Regions from separate parts of the Shewanella sp. Isolate7 genome, predicted to be linked through region 3. Evidence: predicted binding sites of a transcription regulator. Region 3 holds the regulator's gene; each other region holds the start of a gene.
The links. Region 3 encodes MetJ, which represses methionine synthesis genes. Its sites were predicted from a motif close to TAGACGTCTAGACGTCTA; they were not measured.
Positions count from the first base shown of each region.

Region 1: the regulator MetJ is predicted to act here: its motif matches at 2,819-2,836, upstream of msrA (peptide-methionine (S)-S-oxide reductase MsrA).
Region 2: the regulator MetJ is predicted to act here: its motif matches at 3,132-3,149, upstream of L1D47_RS09745 (cystathionine beta-lyase).

Region 1 is NZ_JAKEVJ010000033.1:21,802-27,941, forward strand. It holds gene seqA (replication initiation negative regulator SeqA) at 1-392, shown strand, start outside; gene pgm (phosphoglucomutase (alpha-D-glucose-1,6-bisphosphate-dependent)) at 437-2,092, shown strand; gene msrA (peptide-methionine (S)-S-oxide reductase MsrA) at 2,264-2,743, opposite strand; gene astE (succinylglutamate desuccinylase) at 3,036-4,079, shown strand; gene L1D47_RS10230 (thiamine pyrophosphate-dependent dehydrogenase E1 component subunit alpha) at 4,263-5,441, shown strand; gene L1D47_RS10235 (transketolase C-terminal domain-containing protein) at 5,445-6,140, shown strand, end outside.
Region 2 is NZ_JAKEVJ010000031.1:5,992-12,131, forward strand. It holds gene yegD (molecular chaperone) at 1-1,060, shown strand, start outside; gene L1D47_RS09740 (CreA family protein) at 1,141-1,629, shown strand; gene L1D47_RS09745 (cystathionine beta-lyase) at 1,893-3,095, opposite strand; gene pdsS (proteobacterial dedicated sortase system histidine kinase) at 3,214-5,385, opposite strand; gene pdsR (proteobacterial dedicated sortase system response regulator) at 5,388-6,080, opposite strand.
Region 3 is NZ_JAKEVJ010000037.1:18,828-24,967, forward strand. It holds gene L1D47_RS10990 (conjugal transfer protein TraF) at 27-1,223, shown strand; gene L1D47_RS10995 (sulfite exporter TauE/SafE family protein) at 1,275-2,015, opposite strand; gene metJ (met regulon transcriptional regulator MetJ) at 2,093-2,407, opposite strand; gene metB (cystathionine gamma-synthase) at 2,631-3,797, shown strand; gene L1D47_RS11010 (bifunctional aspartate kinase/homoserine dehydrogenase II) at 3,817-6,140, shown strand, end outside.

The DNA.
Region 1 (6,140 bases), on a different contig from region 3:
AGATCAGCCAGCCTGGCCTGGATAAAGAGGTAGCACAATCTCAGCAGGTGGCGAGTCTCGATGCCGACACTCTGATCGACAAGGCGGCACTGGCACAGCAAAAGGGCGCCGTCGGTCGCTTCCTGTTTACCTTAGAGGCTATCTATAAGGCCACACCAAATCAATTCGATCAGGTGTTACAGATCCAGGGGCGCGATCGTCTCTATTTCGCCACCTCAAAAGAGTCATTGCTCAAGGCCAGTAAGTCGGCCAATCCGAAAGAGATAGGTAATAGCGGCTTCTGGGTGACCACCAACAACAATACGGCCAAGAAGCGCACCATCCTAAGCGAGGTGTTGGGGCAGTTTGGTGTACAAGAAAAACAGATTGAATCCATAATCGGTCATATTTAGTCGGCATACTGAGGTTCAATCTACCCATCACTTAGGAGTACATTTTGGCGCTACACGAGCGAGCAGGTTTAGCTGCACAACAAAGGGACTTGGTTAATATTCCTAAACTGATGAGCCACTATTATCGGCTCTCACCGGATGTGACCAAAGATGCGCAGAAGGTTACCTTCGGCACCTCGGGTCACAGAGGCTGTGCCTTTAACAAGAGTTTCAACGAGAAACATATCCTGACTATCGTGCAGGCTGTAGTGGATCACCGCATTGAGGCGGGGATAAAAGGCCCCATGATAGTGGGCATAGATACCCATGCACTGTCGCAGGCGGCTTATGTCACGGCGCTTGAGGTGTTAACCGCCAACGGCGTTCAGGTGATCGTCGCTAAAGCTGATGAATATACGCCGACCCCAGTGGTGTCACATGCCATCATAGCCGCTAATCGCGGCCAGGGCGCACCGCTCACCGACGGCCTGATCATCACGCCGTCCCATAATTCGCCCCAAGATGGTGGCATTAAATATAATCCTCCCCATGGTGGTCCCGCCGAAGGCGGTATTACGGCCTGGGTCGAGCAGCGTGCAAACGATTATCTGGCCAAGCAGCTCGAAGGGGTGAAACGCCTCAATTACTCGGTAGCACTAAAAACAGGGCTGATCGTCGAGCGGGATCTGATGGCTGAGTATGTCGGCGATCTCGAGCAGGTGATCGACATGCAGGCTATCAAGCATGCCGGCATTCGCATCGGAGTCGACCCCCTCGGTGGTTCAGGGATCCACTATTGGGCCAAGATAGCCGAGCAATACGGGCTGGATATCACACTGGTGAACGATCGCATCGATCCCGCCTTTAGCTTTATGCCGCTGGATAAGGATGGCAAGATCCGTATGGATTGCTCATCCCCCTATGCCATGGCGGGGCTGCTGGCGCACCAGGATGCATTTGATATCTGTGCCGGCAACGATCCCGATTATGACAGACATGGCATCGTCTGTCCGGGCACAGGCCTGATGAACCCAAACCATTACCTGGCAGTTGCCATCGAATATCTGCTGTCTCATCGCCCGCAGTGGTCAGCCGCGCTCAAGATAGGCAAGACCCTGGTCTCCAGTGCCATGATAGACAAGGTTTGTCACGAGCAGGGCCGCACCCTGTGTGAGGTGCCGGTGGGCTTTAAATGGTTTGTCGACGGCCTGGCCGATGCCAGCTTTGCCTTCGGCGGTGAAGAGAGTGCCGGCGCGGCCTTCCTGCGCCGTGATGGCGGTAGCTGGTGTACCGACAAAGACGGTTTTATCCTGGCGCTGCTGGCCGCAGAGATCCTGGCGGTTACCGGCAAGACCCCGGCCAAGCTCTATGCCGAGATGGTTGAGCGTCACGGCGAAAGCTTCTATAAACGCATCGACTCGCCGGTTAATCCTAAGCGTAAGGCTAAGTTTAATCAGTTGGTGAGCGAGCCCCTGAATGTCAGCGATCTTGGCTGTGAAGCCATGGCTGGAGATGCCATCCTCGAGGTGCTCACCCATGCCCCGGGCAATGGCGCGGCTATCGGTGGCATCAAGGTAGTGACCGAAAAAGCCTGGTTTGCGGCGCGGCCATCGGGTACTGAGGCGCTATTTAAGCTCTATGGTGAGAGTTTTGTCAGCGAGGCGCATCTTGAGCAGGTGCTTGAGGCGGCGCAGCAGATGATAGAGCGGCTGTTGGCTTAATTTGTTGACCTAGTTCGTTGATCTAGTTCGTTAGACTAACAGGCTCTTGGATAAACCTTAGTCGCTTACTCCATGGAATCTTAATTCTTAGTACAGATCAAAAAAGCCAGTGATTCACTGGCTTTTTTTTGTGGGCGTAACTTGCATCGAACTGCTGGGAATAACCAAGCGCTAGTAGGTGAGGTGACAGCTAGGCAAGTTGTTCTTTTCCAGATAGTTTTGATGATACTCTTCCGCCTTATGGAAGGTCAGCACTGGCACTATCTCGGTCACTATGGGTCTTATTCCCCACTTACCGCTACGGGCAAGGGCCAATTTTGATGCCTCGGCCTCGGATTTTTGCTGCTTATCGTGGAAGAAGATGGCGCTGCGATACTGACTGCCGATATCGCCTCCCTGCATGTTGAGCATAGTCGGGTTGTGGTTGCCCCAGAACACCGCCAGCAGATCCTCGAAACTCACCTTAGACTCGTCATACTCAACTTGAACCACCTCGGCATGGCCGGTCGTGCCCGTTTTGACCTCTTTATAGCTGGTCGCCTTGTCATCGCCGCCCATATAGCCGCAGGTGGCAGAGATCACACCGTCTATCTGCTTGAAAAAATACTCTACACCCCAGAAACAGCCTGCGCCAAATGTTGCTAATGCCATGGTTGACCTCGTATCGATTGAGCCTATCAATGTTTATTGCTTTTTGTTAATTATTCCTGTCCGTGAAATCTCATTTGGATGTTTAGACGGCCAGATGGCTCTATTCTGTATTATCTGATTAACGAATGCAACAGGGAAATTATGCGCCGAATGACTGGCCCGCGTGGCCGTGGGTTCGCTTAAATGATACTATGCTGGCCAATTGATAATAATGCTAATAAATCCAAGGAGTCGCCCCGCAAGCTTGCCTAGGCAAGTGCGCCGGTTTGGCGATGGAATGAAGGAGTTTTCTGTGCAAGACACCCTGATGTTGTCGAAAGACTTTTTGCAATTGACCTTAGACAATCCTGTTAGCCTTGCGGCGCCGTTCGAATTTACCCTAGGGCAGCACACTCAGGTTTCCGTGTGGGATACCGGCGTGATCGCCTTTGAGCCTTTGTCTAAGACAGATGCTCAAACCAAGAGCATAGTGCTCTCCTCTGCGGTGCACGGTAACGAGACTGCACCCATCGAGTTATGCAACCAGCTGATCACTGCGCTGTTGTCCGAGACCCTTATCGCGGCCCATCGCGTGCTGTTTTTAATCGGTAACCCGCCGGCCATCCTCAATGGCACCCGTTTCGTCGAGGAAAACCTCAATCGTCTGTTCAGCGGCGCTCACTCTCGAGGCGAAGGCCTGATCAACGCCGAGCGTCTACGTGCCCAGAAGCTGGAGCAGTATGTGGATCGCTTCTTTAACGCCGCGCCTCAAGGGGGCGAGCGCTTCCATTACGACCTGCATACCGCGATTCGCGCCTCCAAGCATGAGAAGTTTGCCATCTACCCTTATCCTCATGGCGAGCCCTATAGCGGTGAGCAGATCATGTTCCTAGCCGCCTGCGGCATCAAGACAGTGCTGTTCCACCACGAACCTACGACCACCTTTAGTTACTTCTCGGCCCACGGTTATCAGGCCCACGCCTTTACCATAGAGCTGGGCAAGGTGATGCCTATGGGGCAGAACGATATGACCCGCTTTATCGCGGTTAAGGAGATGTTGACTCGTCTGGTGAGCGGCAGAGATCTTGAACTTGACGAGTTTGATGCCAGTCAGGTGAACCTGTATCAGGTAAATCGTTCCATCAACAAGCAGTTTGACGACTTTAGCTTCACCTTTGCCGATGACGTAGAGAATTTTACTGCGTTTCCAAAGGGTTATATATTGGCTAAGGATGGCGGGACTGAGATTAAGGTCGAGGCCGAATCTGAGTCTATCGTATTTCCCAATGCCAATGTGCCGGTTGGGCAGCGCAGCGTGCTGTGTTTAGTGCCTGCCAAAGATTATCGCGTGGTCTAGTATCTGGCTTGTAAAGCTAGCGATACATGGGCGGGGACAGCTAGTTGTCGGCCGCGCCCCGCGATAGCTTGCTAGGTAGTTTACGTTAACGTAACTTTAAGGCCGCATCATAATAGAGAATAGTGAACAACTTAGGATGTTCGCAGTCAGATAACAAGAAAACTCAGCTGATAAGAGAATAGTATGAGCAACGCAACGAGCAATACAGAGACTGTCCATCGCGTCAGTTTTCTCGATAAGGATTCATTATCGATCCCGATCCTGAAGATCCTTCAAGCCGACGGTACCACCTTTGAAAATGCTGTGTTACCCGTGATCGATCAGGATTTGGCTGCCAAAATTTATGATACTTGTGTGTTCACACGAGTACTCGACGAGCGCATGTTAGCCGCTCAGCGTCAGGGACGGATCAGCTTCTACATGACCTGTACTGGTGAGGAAGCCGCCGTCGTCGGCAGTGTCGCCGCCCTGGACCAAGACGATGTGATTCTAGCCCAGTACCGTGAGCACGCGGCGATCCGCTATCGTGGCTTCACCACTGAGCAATTCATGAATCAGATGTTCAGTAACGAGAAAGATCTGGGTAAAGGCCGTCAGATGCCGATCCACTACGGCTGTGAGGCGCTGAATTATCAGACCATCTCATCGCCACTGGCCACGCAGATCCCACAGGCCACAGGTGTCGGCTATAGCCTTAAGATGCAGGGCAAACGTAACGTTGCCATCTGCTATTTCGGTGAAGGCGCCGCCTCTGAAGGCGATTTCCACGCCGGCCTGAACATGGCGGCGGTGCTGAACTCGCCAACCATCTTCTTCTGTCGTAATAATGGCTACGCCATCTCTACGCCGACCAACGAGCAGTTTGCCGGTAACGGCATCGCCAGTCGTGGTGTGGGCTATGGCATGCACACCATTCGTGTGGATGGTAACGATATGTTAGCCGTGATGGCGGCCACGCAGCAGGCAAGAGCCTATGCGCTTGAGCACAACAAGCCAGTGCTTATTGAAGCCATGACCTATCGTCTCGGCGCTCACTCTTCTTCAGATGATCCATCTGGTTACCGTTCTAAAGACGAAGAGGCCAAGTGGCAGCAGCACGACCCGGTTAAGCGCTTCAAGCTGTGGCTGATCAATAAGGGATGGCTCGCCGAAAACGATGATGCGGCCCTGTATGACAAGTACCGTGAAGAGGTATTGGCCGCGGTGAAGGTCGCCGAGAAGTTACCGGCACCTAAGATCGACGAGATCATCGAAGATGTCTTTGACGAACCGACGCCGAGACTCAAGCAGCAACTGACCGAGCTTAAGCAGCACATCAAGAAATATCCTGATTCCTATCCACGCAGCGCAGGGAGAGATTAAATCGTGGCCAAGATTAATATGTTACAAGCCATCAACGATGCCTTGACCATTGCGATGGAAACCGACGACAAGGCGGTGATCTTCGGCGAAGACGTGGGACATTTTGGTGGGGTATTTCGCGCCACCTCTGGCCTGCAGGATAAGTTTGGCCGCGACCGTTGTTTCAACACGCCGCTGACCGAGCAGGGGATTGCGGGTTTTGCCAATGGTCTGGCATCAAATGGCATGACGGCTATCGCCGAGATCCAGTTTGCCGACTATATCTTCCCGGCGTTCGATCAGATAGTGAACGAGTCAGCCAAGTTCAGATACCGCAGTGGTAACGAGTTTGAAGTAGGCGGTATTACCTATCGTACTCCTTATGGCGGCGGCATCGCCGGTGGTCACTACCACTCGCAGTCGCCCGAGGCCTATTTCACCCAGACGCCTGGTCTGAAGGTGGTGGTTCCTCGTAATGCCTATCAAGCAAAGGGCCTGTTACTTGCCTCGATTCGCGACAAGAACCCTGTCGTCTTCTTCGAGCCTAAGCGTCTCTACCGCGCCAGCGTGGGCGAGGTGCCAGATGAAGCCTATGAGATAGAGCTAGGCAAGGCCGAGGTGGTTCAGCAAGGCACTGACATTACCGTGCTGGCCTGGGGCGCTCAGATGGAGATCGTCGAAGAGGCGGCTAAGATGGCGGCCAAGAAGGGGATCTCTTGT
Region 2 (6,140 bases), on a different contig from region 3:
TGTTCGCTCGCCCAAGTCTTTCCTCGGTGCGACGGGTTTGCGAGCGGATCAAATAGCCCTGTTCGAAGATATCGTTACCCTGATGATGATGCATATCAAGGCCTTAGCGGATAAACAACTGGGTGCCAAGGGGGGCGCCACCCACGCGGTGATCGGCCGCCCGGTGAACTTCCAGGGGATAGGCGGTGAGGAGAGCAATCGCCAGGCCGAAGCCATCCTAGCACTGGCCGCCAGACGCGCAGGTTTCAATGAGGTGAGTTTCCTGTTTGAGCCCCTGGCGGCGGGAATGGATTTCGAGGCCAGCCTGACCCAGGATAAGACGGTACTTGTGGTGGATGTGGGCGGCGGTACCACTGACTGCTCTGTGGTGAAGATGGGGCCGTCCCATATGGCAAAGGCCGATCGCAGCGCGGATTTTCTCGGCCACAGCGGGCAGCGTATAGGCGGTAACGACTTGGATATCGCCCTGGCCATGAAGGCCTTTATGCCCTATTTGGGACTGGGCTCTCAGATGGTTAATGGCCTGCCGGTACCCAGTCAGCCCTTTTGGAATGCGGTGGCGGTCAACGACATCAGTGCCCAGCGCGACTTTGCCAGTCTGACGACCCGTAAGATGCTCGAGGAGCTGATTAAAGATGCCGAGCGCTCGGATCTGCTGTCGCGTTTGCTCAAGGTGCAGCGCGACCAGCTCGGCTATCGCTTGGTGCGCAGCGCAGAGGGCGCCAAAATTGCCCTGTCGGACAGTGCGGCCACCCAGACGAGCCTGGAGTATGTCGATGTGGCGCTAAGCGCCGAGGTAGACCAGCAAGGCTTCGTTGATGCGATCGCCCAGCCTGTAAGCCTGATTCAGTCCTTGATGGCCGAGGCGATGGCGCAGGCCCAGGGCGAATTAACCCAGTCACAGGCGGACATCATCTATGTGACCGGTGGTACGGCTAAGAGCCCGGCGATTTACCAGAAGATTGCGCAGATGTATCCTGATACTGAGATAGTGGTCGGCGATCACTTTGGTAGTGTGACCGCCGGACTGACTCGCTGGGCGCAGAAGGTGTTTGGCTAAGCCGTGAAGCCGTGAAGCCGTGAAGGCGTTAAGGTAAAAAGGCAAAAAGGTAAAAAGACAAAAGGCAACAAGGAGTGAAGATGAAAGCTTGGATTGGCATGATGGGTGTTGCGGCAATAACCCTGCTTACAGGCTGCGGCGATGACGTGGGCAAGGTGAGTCTAGGGGTCTTTACTACTAAAGATGTGATCATCGAGGCCAGGCAAGATCCTAAGATCCCCGGGGTGACCTGTCATATCAGCCGTATCGAGGCAAACCTGGATTTTGCCGACCCGTCGGATATGGGCATCGCCTGTCGCCAGACAGGGCCTATTCTGCCAGCGGATCTCGCCAACATAGACAAGAGTCAAGGCGGTGAGGTGGTGTTTAAGGCCTCCCTGAGTATCTTATTTAAGTCGCTTAAGGTGAGACGCATCTATGATGCCGACAATCAGACGCTGATCTATCTCTCCTATTCCACCAAGGAGACAGATGGCAGCCATAAGCACAGCCTGTCAACCGTGCCGCTCTATGGCACCAAGTCCTGGCAGGCGCCCGCAGCAAGTCCTGCGGCGCAAGCGCCTAACTAATACCAATCGTAATAAATAATTGATCATGCTAGCTTGTTAAAACGCTCGATAACTGTATTAGTATTTTTAATTGTAGAATAACTACTTATCTAAAAATCCTGTTTTGTTCTCAAGCGTTTTTCCTGCGCTATTTCTGATCACATGTTTACTGTGATTGGTATAAATTGTATTAGCAAGCAATATTAATCGAAGAAAAACGCCGTCATTTCTGACGGCGTTTTTTTATGAATTCAAGCTGGGTTCGGGCTAGGTTCAGACCGGGCTTAAGCAGATGGTCCTTCACTGGCAGTGCCTTGCAAAACCGCATTGTAGCGGGCAAAACCGGCCTCGAGATCTTTGATGAGATCTTCAGGGTTTTCCAGGCCAACATGCAATCGAATCAATGGCTTGCTACTGTCCCACTGGGTGGCGGTGCGCAACTTATCGATGCCGAAGACGCCCAGGATCAGGCTCTCGTAACCGCCCCAGGAGAAGCCCATCTTGAAGTGCTGCATGTTTTCTACGAAGGCGGTGATCGCCTTGATGTTGCCGCGCTTGAGCACGAAGGAGAAGAGTCCATTTGAGGCGCTGAAATCCCGCTTAAAAAATTCATGTCCAGGGCAGGAGTCGAAGGCGGGGTGACGCAGATGATCCACCTCGGGGCGCGTGGCCAGCCAGTTGGCGACCTCGAGGCCATTCTTCTCATGCTGTGCCATACGTACGCCCAGGGTACGCAGACCACGGCTGGCGAGATAGATATCGTCCGCCGAGGTGCATTGTCCCATCAGGTAGCTGTTTTCCCTCAGCTGGTCCCAATGGGCCTGGTTGGCGGTGGCCGTGCCCAGCATCACATCCGAGTGACCGACGATATACTTGGTCGCCGCCTGAATCGAGATATCGACGCCCAGCTCGAAGGGACGACAATTGATGGGCGATGCCCAGGTGTTGTCCAGCATCACCACCAGGTTATGTTTATGGGCTATGGCGCTCAGGGTCGGCACATCCTGCACCTCCAGGGTGATGGAGCCTGGAGACTCGAGAAACAGCACCTTGGTGTTGGGGCGGATAAGCGCCTCGATGCCGTCGCCGATGAGGGGATCATAGTAAGTCGTTTCTATGCCGAAGCCCTTGAGCAGCTTGTCGCATAGATCCCGCGTGGGTTCATAGGCGGTGTCGACCATCAAGAGATGATCGCCCGCCTTGAGGAAGGAGAGCAGGGCGCCTGAGATGGCCGCCGAGCCAGAGGGATAGAGGGCGGTGCCGACGCCACCTTCGAGTTCGGCAATCGCCGCCTGAAAGGCGAAGTGGGTAGGGGTACCGCGGCGACCATAAAACATCTCGCCGTTGGCGCGATGCTTGGTGGCGTGGCGCATCTCTTCTATGGTGTCGAACACCACGGTGGAGGCGCGAAACACTGGCGGGTTGATCACCCCCTTACTCCATTTCTTGTCGCGGCCGACGCTGACTATCTTGGTCTCTCTTTTCATCCCATACTCTCGTGTTGGCAACTAAGTGTAGCCATCTTAACATCTATACGGCTAAATGAAAGTGAGATTTATTGGAGTCGTTTCCGCTTTTCCTGAGCCTTATTAGTCCTGCCCCTTATTAGGCCTCTAGCGGCAGACGGACATGGATAACCACCCCGACGGCCTGATTATCCTGCATCAGGTTTTCGGCGCGAATGGTGCCGTTGTGGAAGTCGGTGACCAAGCGGGCGATATAGAGGCCGAGTCCAAGGTGAGGCTTGTCCTGCGCCTTCTGGGCACGTACAGATACCATAGACTCGAAGATCTGCTCGCCCATGTTGGCAGGCAATGATGGCCCCTGATTGCTGACACTCAGTAGCGCCTGTCTGCCCTTGGCCTTGAGTGACACCTTGATCGGCGTATCGCTCTGGCTGAACTCGATGGCGTTGGCGATCAGCTTATCCATCAGCTGGGCGATATATTCGGGAACGCCGCGCATGGTCATGGGTTCCTTGTCGATCTCCAATTCGAATACCTGATTGGCATAGGTCATCTGATAGCCCTGCATGCAACCGGCGACCACCTTGGAGAGGGGGAAGTTGTCCACCTCGGCATCGGTCAGTGCCTCTTCGAGGCGGGTGGCCTCGCTCATGTTGTTGAGGATCATGTTGAGTCGGCTCACCCCTTCGTGGGCTCTGTCCACATACTTTTGATGCTGGGGCGGCAGATCCTGGCTGTTGAGATGCTCGAGGGACGAGCGCACCACGGCCACAGGGGTACGCAGCTCATGGCCCAGGCGTGAAGACATATTCTCCAGATAGTGGGTATATTGGCTCAGACGCCCGACTATGCTGGCAAAGCTACGGCTGAGATCGCCGATTTCATCGCGCACCTTGGAGCCGACGATCGCCTTTCTGATCCTGCCTTGGCTGTCGATGGCCTGCTCCGCATCGTCTCTCAGCTTACGAATACGGCTAGAGATGCTGGAGGCGAAGAAGAAGAGGGCCAGGGTGCCCATGCTCATAATGGTCAAGATGACGTTGAACAGCTTCTCCAGCGCCTTGTTACGCAGGGTGCGGATGCCGTGGGTGGTCTCTTCGGCGATCACCACGCCCATCACGTCATCGTCTATCCAGATAGGGCTGGCGGCGGCCAGGATCACCGCCTTGCCGTCCGGGGTTAGGCGCCAGGTGGAGCCAAATTGGCCGGCTAGGGCCTTGCGGATATGGCTGCCCTCGAGCACGGTAGAGTCCTTGAGCGAGTCGACGAAATGCTTAGGCGGTGTGGTCAGAATACGATAGTAGAGCGGGTGCAGGAACTGCTGCTTAAAGCGGCCCCAGAAGGTATCCGGCGTCTGCTCGGTCGCCGTCTGCGCCCATACGTTGGTGCTGCTGTAGATGTCGCCTGACTTTGCCAATACCCGGCCGTGGCGGTCCACCACCCAGATCCGTGAGCTGTTATGGCTCATCCCCTTGATGATGCTCTCGATCTCAGGCGAGGGCACGAGCACAGTACCTAGCTTGCTGACATCATCTGTGGCCGAGGTGCCGACTATCGCCTCGACATTACGTTTCTTTCTGTCGTTGACATCGACGATGGCAAAGCCCAGCTTGCTGCCCACCATCTCCAGCGGCATCCTCAGCTCGATATTGTAGCCTTTGTCGGTTTTTAGCCACTTGCCCTGGATGCGCACCTCTGGGGTGACCGGCTGTGACTTACGGGGATCGGCGGGTAGCTCGAAGGCGCTTATCCAGCCGTCGCGTATGGTGGCCACGATATAGCGGCGAAATTGGCCATCGGGCGCCAGGGTGGCGATGGCCAGATGATCGTTGTTGTCGATGCGCAGGCTGTTGGTGCCGCGGTAGATCACCTTAGGATCTGTCACCTCGAAATAACCATAGAGGTAACCGGCGTACTTACCCACCATGTGGGTAAAGCGGATGTTGAGCGGCTTGCCGTCATCTGCCTTAAACAGCTGATGGTCGGCGCCGTAGGTCAGGGCGCGGTGACGATTATCGGCCCATTCGCCCAGCTTGCCGTCCAGATGGATAGGGCCGGTTAACGGGTAGGCGTAGAGATCCCGTCCCTTCTTGACCTGTGACAGAAAACTCGCCTGCTTGTCGAACAGCTTAGGGCGTTCATGCAGGGCGGTGGCCAGCGCCTGGGTCGTGCCCTCCAGGGTCTTCTCCTGACCGTGGCGCAGGTATTTTTCCATCTCCCACACATATTGGTAGCCAAGCCAGGGCAGGCAGAGCAGGAAGAGAGAGAGTATGGCGACCTTAGTGCGCAGGCCGATGGGCAGATTAAACATGCTTAGTCTTGGGTATCCCAGCGGTAGCCCATGCCGTAAACGGTATCGATGCAATCGAACTCAGGGTCTTGGCTGATAAATTTCTTGCGGATCCGCTTCACATGGGAGGTGATGGTGCTGTCATCCACATAGATCTTGGCATCTTGCATCAATGCCTGGCGGCTACGCACGTGGCCGGGGCGCTTGGCCAGGGCGTGCACCATCCAAAATTCGGTGACCGTCAGTTCGATAGGCTGCTGCTTCCAGTAGACCTGAATGCGGTTGACATCTATGGTCAGGTTGCCGTGCTCTATCATGCCATCTTGCGGGTTGGCGCCATTTTGGATGTCCGAGCGCCTAAATAGCGCGGCCAGGCGTGCGATCAGATGGGGGAAGCTGACGTCTTTGCTCAGGTAGTCATCGGCGCCCAGTCTCAGGCCGCAGACGGTGTCGAAGTCACTGTCTCTGGCGGTCAAAAAGATGATAGGCAAAGTGTTCGACATGGCCCTGAGCGACTGGCACAGGGTAAAGCCACCGTCTATCTCATCTTCCAGGCCAATATCGATGATCGCTAAGTCAGGCAGACGAGTGTTGAAGGCCTCCATGGCGCTGGGGCGATTGGCGTACGCCTGCACAAAGTAGCCTTGCTGTTGCAGCACCTCTTTGTAGTTTTCGCGGATAGCCGCCTCATCTTCAACTATTGCAATACGCTTCATGATCCATCCATTACAGCTTAGTGTTTCTGGAGTGTGACTATACAGCAAAATGCCGGGGAG
Region 3 (6,140 bases):
CAAAAATAATGAACAGGGTGAATGAGATGAAATACCTTAGTTTGGTCATCGCGGTGTTATTGTCTGGTAGTGCTTCTCTGGCGTCTGCCGCTTCTCTCTACAACGAGGCTCGCAGTGATGCCATGGGCGGAACCGGGGTGGCGGCCTCAAACCGTGAGGGTGCGGCCTTTATCAACCCCGCCTTATTAGCCATTCATGCGCCCAAGTATTCCGGCGACGCGGTGATGTTGCCCGTGCTCGGTGCCGAGGTGGCAGATGTCGATAACCTGACCGACAAGTTCGATGCCCTGCAGGACTCCTATGACGGCCTAGAGGCGGCCATCAATGCCAGCGATGTGGCGGGCATTACCAATTATCGCGACATGCTGGTTGCCGATCTTAGATCCCTTGATGGTGAAAATGCCTATGCCAGCGTGGGCCTGGGGTTTTCTGTGGTCTTGCCAACCAAGCGCATGCCTATGTCTATTTTTTATAAGACCTATATCGATGCGGTGAGCGTGGCGGTGATCGAGGAGAGTGATATCGATACCCTGACCGATCTGGATCCCAACAATCCGCCCCAGGTGACGGATCTGGACTCTCAAGGGGCCGTGGTTGCCGGGGCTATTTCAGAGATCGGGGTCGCCCTGAGCTTCCCGCTGTCGATTGTGAACATGCCTGTGGCCGTCGGTATTTCGCCCAAGCTGCAGCGTATCGATACCTATAATTATGTGGTGAGTGCCAACAACTTCGATGCCGATGATTTTGATGACAGCAAGTATCGAAATGATGACAGTGTGTTTAATTTGGATATCGGTGTGGCCATGCAGCCAGTAGAAGGCTTAACATTAGGCCTGTCGGGACGCAATTTGTTGAGTCAGAAGCTCGATACTGTTGAGACCTTGGGGCGTCAGTTTACCTATCGCGTCGAGGCCTTGTACACCTTAGGTGTTGCCTATGATTGGGATAAATTCAGTCTGACGTCTGATGTGGATCTCAATGGACACAAGCGTTTTGATGAGGTGGGGGAAACGCAGCATTGGCGCATCGGTGGTGAAATGAGAGCCACAGACTGGTTCGCTCTTCGATTGGGTTACCGCCATGATATGAAAGACACCAGCAGTAATATTTATACCTTAGGTACAGGCTTTTCCATCGGTCGCGTGTTTAACTTAGATCTTACTGGTTCAGTAGGCAGTGACGATTCCTTCGGTGGTGTGATTCAAACTTCCTATCATTTCTAGCCTAAGGCAATGATAATCGAAAAGCCGGCAATTTTGCTGGTTTTTTCTATTTTATAGCAGACTGGTTATCGACTTGGCAGCTAATAGGAAAGCACTCAGGCTACAGAGAATAAGAGTCATCACACGGGTCTTTTGTTTGTCGATGCGTCCGACGAGTCGGTTTGCCATCAGATAACCAAGCAGCACAGAGGGCAGGAGCAAGGCTGAGCAGTAAAAGTGTTGTGGGGTAAGTAGCCCTGTCAGCCCTAAGATCACCATGGCGATGATGGAGCTGAAGATAAAGAAGGCCGATAATGCAGCGCGAAACTGCTTGGCGTCTTTTCCCGAGAGTAAGATAGCCAGTGGCGGACCGCCGATGGCAGCTATGTTGCCGAAGATTCCCGAGATCACGCCAGCGCTAAAGAGAGAGCGTCGATTGACCGCCAGGGTAACCCTGAGCAGGCTCAGTACTACAGCAATCGCGACTATGATGGAGATTGTGAGTCCCAGAATGGCTTGAGGGGCGAACAAGAGTAAACCGGCGCCGATAAATCCACCAGGGATTCTACCTAACAAGGCATATTGCAACCCTTTGAACTCCAAAGCACCACGTTCACGAAATAGGGTCAGCAGCGCGATAGAGAAACCCATTAAGATCACGGGCGCTGGAACCAATGAAGGCTCGATAAGATAAAGTAACGGTGAGGCAACTATCGCCATGCCAAAGCCGATAAGGCTCTGGGTGAGGGCGCCGACAAAGACGATAAGCGAGGCGAGTGCCAAGATCTGTGGATCGAGTGGAAGTGCAGGCACTGGGGTGTTCCAGATAAAAGTTGAAAACTAAAGAGGGATCGCTAAGCGATCCCTCTATCGATTCGTGTATGAATGGATTATTCCATCTCTTCCCACTCAATGCCCATCTCCGTCATTAGGCGTTTCACCTCTGCAGGAATGCTGTCGGGTTTATCTTTAGACAGGTCATCATCGTGCGGCAGTGGCTGGCCAGTGTAGGCATGTAAGAAAGCTTCGCAGAGCAATTCACTATTGGTGGCGTGACGCAAGTTATTGACCTGGCGCCGAGTGCGCTCGTCGGTTAATACCTTAAGCACCTTTAGAGGAATAGAGACAGTGATCTTCTTTACCTGCTCATTCTTCTTACCATGTTCAGCATAGGGGCTGATATAATCGCCATTCCACTCAGTCATTGACTCACCTGTAAATTCTCAAATTCGGTGCAGATTTTAAACCCTTACAAAATACAGTCAAATTATTGCCTCGAATTTTTGGTAATTGCAAATAGATTTCTAAATGTTTGGACGTCTAAACGTCTAAAGTTGTTGACGCTACCCACAGGCTTAGGTACATTTAGACGTCCAGACATCTCTTTAGCTAGAGGTCTCTGCCCAGATTCGAATTGAGGAGTTGAAGATGACAGAGCGTAAATTAGCCACCGCCTCCGTACGACAAGGCATAGAGTCAGACACGCAGCATGGTGCCGTGGTACCGCCTATCTATCTGTCGACAAACTACTCGTTTGAAGGACATCAACAGCCGCGGGCGTTCGATTACAGCCGCTCCGGTAACCCGACCCGCTCCATTCTCGGTGATGCGATTGCCGAGTTGGAAAAAGGGGCTACTGGCGTGATCACTTGTACCGGTATGGCGGCTATTACCCTAGTGACCAGTCTATTGGGACCAGAGGATCTGCTGGTGGTGCCCCATGATTGTTATGGTGGCAGTTATCGACTCTTTACCAACCTAGCGAAGAAGGGCGCCTTTAAGCTAGCAGTGGTGGATCAAACCGATGATGTTGCGTTGCAACAAGCACTATCACAACAGCCCAAGATGGTGTGGCTTGAGACGCCTTCTAACCCACTGCTGAGAGTGGTTGATATTGAAGCCATTACACAGGCGAGCCATAAGGTGGGCGCTCAAGTGGTGGTAGATAACACCTTCTTGTCTCCCATCTTGCAGCAACCTTTGTTGCTGGGCGCCGACATTGTGGTGCACTCGACCACCAAATATATTAATGGTCACAGCGACGTAGTCGGTGGCTCCGTAGTGGCTAAAGACCCTGAGGTCGGCGAGTTACTGCACTGGTGGTCCAATACTTTGGGGCTGACAGGATCGGCCTTTGACAGCTACCTGACTCTGAGGGGATTGAGAACCCTCTCGGTGCGTATTCGTGAACATCAGGCCAACGCCCAGAAGGTATTGGCAGTGCTGTGTGACCACCAGGCGGTGAAAAAAGTGTATTATCCGGGCCTTGCCGAACATCCGGGGCATGAGATCGCCGCTAAACAGCAAAATGGTTTTGGTGCAATGCTCAGTTTTGAGTTAAATGGTGGTGACTCGGCACTCGTTGCATTCTTAGATGCGTTACAATACTTCTCGGTAGCCGAGAGTCTGGGGGGCGTGGAGAGTCTGGTAGCAGTACCTGCGACTATGACCCACAGAGCGATGGACCCAGAGGCGCGTCGTGAAGCGGGTGTTAAAGACACCCTGATCCGCTTGTCTGTAGGGATTGAAGATGGTGAGGATCTGGTGGCAGATATACTCGCCGGTTTAGAAGCGGCTATCGCGGTAAGTAGTTAAAGGGTTTGAGGAGCATAAAATGACACGATGTCATTTGCATAAATTTGGTGGTTCTAGTTTAGCGGATGCAGATTGTTACCGCCGCGTCGCTCACATTTTACTGACTCATGGCCACAGCGATGATTTGATCGTGGTGTCGGCGGCGGGTAAGAGTACCAATTTTTTATATCGCTTGCTGGAGCTGTGTGACTCAAATCAGCTATGGCAAGAGGAGTTGCAGGTGCTGGTGAGTTACCAGCAAAACCTGATTGAACAGTTGCTCTCCAACGAGCAGGCCCGCAGCCTGAGAGAGCGCCTAGCCACCGACAAGTCGCAGCTTAGCAGCCTGTTGTCGCTCGATGAGCTTAACGACTATCAACGTAACCAGGTGGTGAGTTTCGGCGAGCGCTGGTCTTCGCGTCTGCTGGCGGCGTTGCTGAGAGAATCTGGCGTGGCCGCATCGGATGTCGATTCCCGCACCCTGTTGGTGGCCGACGAAGGTGCCGTGCCGCAGATCCGAATCGGCGAGTCGCGCCAGAAGGTACAGGCCCTGCTTGAGGCCCATCCTCAAGAGCGCCTGGTGATCACCGGCTTTATCTGCGCCAATGAGCAGGGCGATACCCTGTTGCTCGGCCGTAACGGCTCAGATTTTAGTGCCACCTTGCTGGCCAGCCTGGCCGATATCGAACGCGTCACCATCTGGACAGATGTCGAGGGGGTGTTTAACGCCGACCCTAACCGAATCAACGATGCCAAGTTGCTCAAGAGCATGTCGCTCACCGAGGCGAACCGCCTGGCGCACCTTGGCTCTCCCGTGCTACACAACCGTACCCTGCAGCCGCTGTTCGATACAGAGGTTAGCCTGGCGGTGCGTTCAAGCTATGCGCCCCATACCGATTTTACCCTGATCGCGCCTAAGAGCTCCTCGGCCAGCGCCCCGGTTGTCACCAGCCTGTCCAGCGTCAGTCTGTTTAGCCTGACCATAGCGGTCGAACTGCCACAGCTGCTGGCCTGTTTCGCCCAGGCAGGTTTGACGCCGCTGGCCTACTGGTCACTGGCCCATGGCCGCGCCGAGCTGGCCTTTACCCATGAGAATCAGAAGCAGGCCCAGGCCATCTTCGAGGCCAAACGCAGCGAGCTGGGCATAGACGAGTTACAGCTTCGCGATGACCTCGGCCTGGTGGCTCTGGTGAGCGCCGATGCCAGCCTCTATCGCCGCGGCTTCTCGCGCCTGCTGAGCCGTGAGGCGCACCCTCTGTGCAACGATGGCCTGAGTCTGGTGACCCTGGTGCCAAAGGCGCAGGTGAACCTCTTAACCCAGAAGGTGCATAGACGCTGCGCCGGTCCGCGTAAGCGTATCGGTGTGCTGTTGCTGGGAATAGGCAACATAGGCGAAGCCTGGATCGATCTCTTCAAGCGTGCCCGTCCCGTGCTCAATAAGGAGCTGGAGGTCAGCGTCGAGTTGGTGGGACTGCTGAGTTCGAAGAAGGCCCTGCTCAGCGAGACTGATATCGATCTCAACAGCTGGCAACAGGCGTTCGACGAGCGGGGCACGGCTTGGCAGTACTCTCATCTGTTCGAGCAGTTGCAGGCGCTAAATTGCGATGAGTTGATCGCCCTGGACATTAGTGCCAGCGCCGATCTGACTCTGCAGTATCCAGAATTTTTTGCCCGCGGCATTCATATCGTCAGCGCTAACAAGCTGGCGGGCTCTGGGCCGCTGGCCTTCTACCAGGAGCTAAAACAGCAACTGGGCAATCGTCGTCTGTTCTGGCGCTACAACGCCAGCTGCGGTGCAGGCTTACCCGTGCAACACGCGCTGAACGATCTGCATAACAGCGGTGATAGCATAGAGGCCGTCGGCGGTATTTTTTCTGGCACCCTTTGCTGGCTGTTTGAGCATTATGATGCCAAGAAACCCTTCTCCGAGCTGGTGCTGGAAGCCAAGGGGCTGGGGAGCACCGAGCCGGATCCCCGCGACGATCTCTCCGGTCGGGACATGCAGCGTAAGTTGCTGATTTTGGCCCGCGAGATAGGCTATGACATAGAGCTGGATGATATCGAGCTGGAGTCTCTGGTGCCGAAGCATATGGCCGAGATCCCGTTGGATGATTTCATCAAACGTATGGCGGATCTCGACGGTGAGATGTTGCAGCAGTATCAGGCCGCGGCCGAGCAGAATAAGGTGCTCAGATATGTGGCTTCATTGGATTCAGACCAGGGGCAACTCAAGGCCAAGGTGGGGATCCAGTGGGTAGATAACAGCCATCCTTACGCCAACCTGACACCGGGCGATAATGTCTTCGTGATCCGCAGCGATTTCTACCAGGACAATCCGCTGATCATCCGTGGCCCGGGCGCCGG